2 regions of the Lysinibacillus sp. FSL M8-0216 genome follow, and region 1 is predicted to be linked to the other one. Evidence: riboswitches for the same ligand, from Rfam matches in the RefSeq annotation. Region 1 holds a riboswitch; the other holds the start of a gene.
The links. Region 1 has a riboswitch for thiamine pyrophosphate ahead of thiM (hydroxyethylthiazole kinase). Riboswitches for the same ligand answer to the same signal wherever they lie in the genome.

Region 1 (3,522 bases):
ATTGAACACCTAGTTGGAAAAAGCATTGAGCAATTTCCTCCATATCCGAGAAATGATTTATTTTTCTTCCCGTAAGTGCCTCTGCTTCTGGTATATTTGGTGTCACAATTGTAGCAAGAGGAAGTAAAGACATGCGCATGGCCTCGATAGCCTCTTGCTGCAGTAAGCTTTCTCCACCTTTTGCAATCATAACGGGATCAACAATTAGTGGGATTTTTAAATCGTCAATAATGTGTGCAATACCTTGAATAATTTCCGAGGAATAAAGCATCCCTGTTTTAATCGCAGCAATCGAAAAATCTTCAAGTAATGCATGAAATTGTTTTTCAACAAAGTCAACGTCAATTGGGAAAACCCCTGTTACACCAATTGTGTTTTGAGCAGTTAATGCTGTAATAACGGAGGTGCCAAAAACCCCTAATTCCTGAAATGTTTTTAAATCAGCCTGAATGCCAGCGCCACCGCCACTATCCGAGCCTGCAATTGTCGTTACAATATGCATGATGCCTCACCCTCCTTTGAAAGACGATGTAAGGCATTAAGCAAAGCAATTTGAATATCCCCGATATCCTCTGTAAATGCGGATGCTAACTCAGCTGCTTTTTTATAGTATGTCAGTGTTTCCGCTAATTGGCTATACGGATCATCTCCTGAAGAGAAGGCTGCTCCACATATAGCGCTAAGTAAACAGCCTGTACCCGTTACTTCAGTCATTTGTGAATTTCCACCTGTAATCCATTGGCTCTGCACACCGTCTGTCATAAAATCATGTTTGCCTGTAACAATGACTATACAGTTGTAGCGTTGAGCCAATAGTGTAGCCTCAGTCTCTATGGCAATAAATCCCTCACCACTATCAACACCTTTTTGTTGCCATTCTACATTGGCTAATGCCGCAAGCTCACCCTTGTTACAGCGTATGACTGCAAATTGTATAGCTGAAAGTAATAGGTGTACGGTTTCCTTGCGATAAACTGTGGCACCTGCGCCAACCGGATCTAATATAACAGGAATGGCAAGGGTATTTGCTTTTTTTCCTGCTAACAGCATTGATTCTTTTGTTCGGTCATTTAGTGTACCAATATTGATTAAAAGAGCGTCTGCAATGGCGACCATTTCCTCCACCTCATGGCTATCATCAGCCATGACAGGAGAGGCACCTAATGCCAATAGACCATTGGCTTGGAAATTAGCCACGACATAATTAGTTATACAGTGAATAAGCGGTTGTTGTTGACGAATTGTTTGAAAAATCATTTTAGTCCTCCTTTATTGGTGGACGTAAGCATGCAAAAAAGGCCCTTTTTACGTAAAAATGCACGAAAAAGAGCCTTTCATCTGAAAAAACGATGTTCATTGCTCCCTACGTCAGTATTAACTAACAGGTTCAAAGGGTCAGGTTTTACCTTCTCAACTCTTTATGAGTCCCCCTGCAATCTTGCTTATAGTTGACCAAAATGTACCATACTTTTCATATGTATTCAATAGCAAGTTTTCCTATCGACAAAACGTGACTGATGCCATATAGCTAAGCATGATAGTTGTCATGACTTTACTTAAATCAAGTGTAAACCATTGAAAATACTAGAAAAGGAGTATAATGTGTCTTAACAAAAGGGGGCATTTGCCATGAATAGACAAGAATTAGTAGCACCAGAATGGTATAACATAACAGATGAATTTGAAAAATATGCAAAGGATTCAACTAAAAATGCATTGATTATTTATCATGAGCATTCTGATGTACAATTTATCACCTACGCACATTTACTTGAAAGAGCGAATCAGGCGGCACATGTCTTTACAAAAAGTGGATTAACTAAAGGTGATGTCATTTTAGTGATGGTACCACGCTCAGTAGAAGCATACATTGTCTATATTGCTGCATTAAAAGCGGGTTTAATAATCATTCCAAGCTCTGAAATGCTAAGAACAAAAGATATTGAGTATCGTATTCATCATGCTGATGCTAAAGCTGTTGTAGCCTTTGAGCCTTATATTGAGCAATTTGATCAAGTAGGGAATTTACAAAATATACAGCAATTTGTTATCGGTAATGCACATGAACCATGGCAGCCGTTAGTAGACAAAATGCGAAAGCAACCAACAACTTACATAAGTTCTACACCAACAAAAAGTACAGACCATGCCTTTTTAGCTTACACAAGTGGCACAACAGGTAACCCGAAAGCTGCTGTGCATACTCATAGCTGGGGCTATGCACATTTACGGACAACAGCCCCACACTGGCTAGGAGTACAAGAAAATGATATTGTATGGGCAACTTCAGCACCAGGATGGCAAAAATGGATTTGGAGTCCGTTTCTCGCGATTTTAGGCAGCGGTGCCACTGCATTTGTTTATAAAGGAAAGTTTGATGCAGCAACATATTTAGCATTGCTTGAAAAATTTAAGATGAATGTCTTATGTTGCACACCGACAGAATATCGTTTTATGGCAGCACTTGAAAATTTACAGGAGTATGACATCAGTTCAATTCGACAAGCTGTTTCAGCAGGTGAGCCATTGAACAGTGATGTCATTAAAAAATTCTCAGACACTTTCCATCTACAAGTGCGAGATGGTTATGGTCAGACTGAGAATACACTTCTTGTAGGGACTATGGTTGGTATGGACGCAAGAGTTGGTTCGATGGGTAAACCTACGCCAGGCAATACGGTTGACATTATAGACGATTTTGGCGAGCCAGTTGCTATAGGAGAAGTAGGTGATATTGCTGTTCATCGAGAAACACCTGCACTTTTTAAAAAATATTTAAATGATCCTGAACGTACTAATTTACAATTCCGTGGTGATTGGTATATAACAGGGGATCGAGCTTATAAAGATGCGGACGGCTATTTTTGGTTTGAAGGCCGCGGAGATGATGTTATTATTTCCTCAGGTTACACAATTGGACCTTTTGAAGTAGAGGATGCGCTGATGAAGCATCCGACTGTGAAAGAGGTTGCTGTCATTGCAAGTCCCGATAAAGTTCGCGGGAACATCGTTAAAGCATTCATTATCCTTCATAATGGTGTTAATTGTAATCAAGAGCTTATTCAATGCCTTCAAAATCATGTCAAATCATTAACGGCACCTTATAAATACCCACGTGCTATTGAATTTGTTACTGAGTTACCCAAAACTGCATCTGGTAAAATTAGACGTGTTGAATTAAGACAACAAGAATTAAAACATCTTGTACAATAATCATTTCCTAGGAAATAATGTCGAAAATCAAAGTTCATGCAAAGAAATGAACTTTGATTTTTTTTTTATTTTTAGGTAAGGTATTATGAGGAAATAAATAGAATAAAACTTTTTGCATATTATTGCAAAAAAATGAAACAAATGAGCAAGTCATACGTATTACGAGTTAAGGAGGCGGAAAGACATGAATGTTAAAAGGTGGGTTGCATTAATAGTGGCTGGTGTTCTTTTACTGTTTTCATTAGGGATTAATACCATTTTTGCACTATTTAAAGCAGATTTCCTAGGTAATTTTGACAGTTTAATGGC
Region 2 (3,522 bases), 1.4 Mb from region 1:
ACCTTCATGGATGGCTTCTGTTGTATTTAAATCCTTTTCTTTAGCATAATTACGAATATCCTGGGAAATTCTCATGCTACAAAATTTAGGCCCGCACATTGAACAAAAATGAGCCGTTTTGGCTCCTTCTGCTGGCAATGTTTCATCATGATATTCTACTGCACGCTCTGGATCAAGAGAAAGGTTAAATTGATCGCGCCAGCGGAACTCAAAACGCGCTTTTGACAGTGCATCATCCCGTTGCTGTGCACCTGGGTGACCCTTTGCTAAATCTGCAGCATGTGCAGCAATTTTATAAGTAATAACCCCTACTCGAACATCCTCCCTATTAGGTAAACCTAAATGTTCCTTCGGTGTCACGTAGCAGAGCATAGCAGTTCCAAACCAACCAATCATCGCCGCTCCAATAGCAGATGTAATATGGTCATAACCTGGCGCAATATCTGTTGTCAATGGACCTAATGTATAGAAGGGAGCTTCCTTACAAACCTCTAATTGCTTGTCCATATTTTCTTTAATCAAATGCATTGGAACATGACCTGGCCCTTCCACCATTACTTGAACATCATGCTTCCATGCGATTTGCGTTAATTCGCCTAATGTTTCCAGCTCCGCGAATTGTGCTTCATCGTTAGCATCCGCAATTGACCCTGGGCGTAAGCCATCTCCTAATGAGAAGGCTACATCATAAGCTTTCATAATTTCGCATATTTCCTCAAAATGAGTATAGAGGAAGTTCTCTTGATGATGGTATAAGCACCACTGCGCCATAATGGACCCACCCCGAGACACAATACCCGTTACACGGTTTGCGGTAAGAGGGACATAACGTAAAAGGACACCTGCATGAATAGTGAAATAATCTACCCCTTGCTCCGCTTGTTCAATAAGCGTATCACGGTACACCTCCCACGTTAAATCCTCAGCCACACCATTCACTTTTTCTAATGCCTGATAAATTGGTACTGTCCCAACGGGTACTGCAGCATTTCGAATAATCCATTCTCTCGTTGTATGAATATGCTTGCCAGTTGATAGATCCATAATATTATCAGCGCCCCAGCGTGTAGCCCATGTCATTTTTTCGACCTCCTCTGCAATCGAGGATGATACGGCTGAATTTCCAATGTTCGCATTAATTTTCACATGGAAATTACGACCGATAATCATTGGCTCTGCCTCTGGATGATTAATATTGGAAGGCATAATAGCTCGGCCTGCTGCAATCTCTGAACGTACGAAATCTGGGTCCATATTTTCGCGTATCGCTACAAATTCCATCTCAGGTGTAATAATTCCCTTTCTAGCATAATGAAGCTGTGTGACATTTCTACCCTTCTTTGCACGTAAAGGCTTTCTCACCAATTCCGGAAAGACATTTTCATGGATACGTGGATCATCAGCACGACGAAAACCATTATCCTCAGGTTTAATCGTACGTCCTCCGTATTCCTCAACATCCCCTCGCTCTTGTATCCAAGGACTTCTTAAAGCAGGTAAGCCTTTTGTAATATCCACACGAAAGGAAGGATCTGTATATGGTCCACTCGTATCATACACTCGAATCGGGGCATTTTCTTCATCTCCAAAGCTACCAGTCGTCGGACTTAATGCAATTTCACGCATTGGTACTAATATATCTGGACGAGATCCTTCCACATAAACCTTTTTACTTCCTTCAAAGTTAGACATAATCGTAATGTTCTTTTCACTAATTGCTGACATGAGCTACTTCTCTCCCTTAAATATATTTTAGGCAAGGACCGAATCTAGCTCACCCAACAATCAAATAAAATAAATAAAGGCCGAATCCAAAATAATAATTGGATCCGGCCATGAATGTAAAGGGTCTATTGATTGCACGTAATAGGCAATAGCTTCTTAACTTTCCCACGCTGGTATGAGCCAGATCAGGTCCAAAGGGTCAAGAAACCTCTATGCGTTTCCCTCTCAGCCTGACTCATCAGACCCCCCTAGTTAATACTATTCAGTTTGATGCTAGTGTAGCAGATATTGCTAAGAGATGGAAGTTATCATTTAAATATTTTCTATTAGGTAAACAATACATCCGCAATATAAATCACAATCGTGACCGTTATACAACTCACAATGGTTGAGAATAAAACGGTTTGTGCAGCTGTTGCCGACTCTACATCATACTCTAATGCTAGACTTGAACTGTTGCGGGATGTGGGAAAAGCACTTGCTATAAATAATGATTGTGCCACAACCCCATCTAAACCCAGCGCATAGATAATGACTAAAGCCACGGCTGGTCCGATAAATAATCGCGTGAAGCAGCTGACGAATACTGTTTTATTAAACATCGTTTTGATCTCCATCTGAGACAATTGGGCGCCTAGCGTGATTAATGCAACGGCAATAAAACCATCTGCTACATGGTCTATTGGTATTTTAATAAACTGCGGAATGCCAATATCAAAATAATTCATGGCCACACCGATTATTAAAGCGTGAATAATAGGCATTTTTATAAAGTCCTTAAAAATCGTCATGCCCGATTTAGTAGAGGAAATTAAATTATATAAACCATACGTATACGTTGTCATGTTTTGAAAGATAACGAGTATAACCTGGATGGCTACACCAATAGGTTGAGTGGCAAAAATCATTTGAGCTACCGGAATCCCATAGTTCCCAGAGTTAATGAGTACTACACTATTTTTAAAAACAGCCGCCTCAGTTTTGGCGAGGCCAAGCCCTTTCGCTAAAAAGTGACTAAGCAGCATTTGACTACCGATAAAAAGTACAACAAACAATCCGACTTCTCCTAGAACAGACAGCTTTATATTCGTCTCATATAAATTAATAAATACAGCGGCTGGCATAAAACAATATGTAATAAGCTGTGATAATGCTTTTAAATTAAAGCGAAATTTCTTTTGTAGAATAGCACCTAGTACAAGTAATACTAAAATAGGTGCGACAATTTGAAAGAAAATCATTCCAAGATACACCATATTGATGTCCCCCCTCCCTTTTAATAGTAGTGTCGATCATGCACTTGGTCAATGACACTTACTTTCATAATTAAAACCGTTGATTTCCACTACGGACGGGGCGCGCCTTGTTCCTATGGTTGAAAAGATTCAAAAAATCAAATCAATGAACGAGAACAATGTACACAATGTAAGAATTACCAAAACTCATTCATTTAGGGCCATGTATGATTAGGCAGCAAAGAATTATTTTTCATGAAGTAAAAATGAAAAAGGAATCGAGCATGAACTTCTCGATTCCTTTTATCAACAGTCTGAGCTACCTTTAGATTTTAGGTAGCCTTTTTCTTTACGCAAGCTTAAATAGATTAACTACCTCTTGCAGTTCATTAGAGATATCATTCATATTTTGCATAGACTCTGCCACTTTTTGCAATTCTGCTTGTTGGTCCATTGCAGAGGCACTTACTTGCTCAGCAGAGGCCGCTGTTTCCTCTGATATAGCCGATATACTTTGAATGGACATAATCGCTTGATTTTTATGCTCTAACATAGTAGACAA

Region 2: it holds a riboswitch for thiamine pyrophosphate, as region 1 does, so the genes downstream of both, thiC (phosphomethylpyrimidine synthase ThiC) here and thiM (hydroxyethylthiazole kinase) in region 1, are expected to answer to the same signal.

The regions. Positions count from the first base shown of each region.
Region 1 is NZ_CP152007.1:3,663,542-3,667,063, reverse strand. Features, by position in the region: gene thiD (bifunctional hydroxymethylpyrimidine kinase/phosphomethylpyrimidine kinase) at 1-502, opposite strand, end outside; gene thiM (hydroxyethylthiazole kinase) at 490-1,257, opposite strand; TPP riboswitch at 1,344-1,442, opposite strand; gene MKX57_RS18120 (acyl--CoA ligase) at 1,630-3,213, shown strand; gene sppA (signal peptide peptidase SppA) at 3,398-3,522, shown strand, end outside.
Region 2 is NZ_CP152007.1:237,939-241,460, reverse strand. Features, by position in the region: gene thiC (phosphomethylpyrimidine synthase ThiC) at 1-1,725, opposite strand, end outside; TPP riboswitch at 1,871-1,985, opposite strand; gene MKX57_RS01120 (AEC family transporter) at 2,052-2,981, opposite strand; gene MKX57_RS01115 (methyl-accepting chemotaxis protein) at 3,310-3,522, opposite strand, start outside.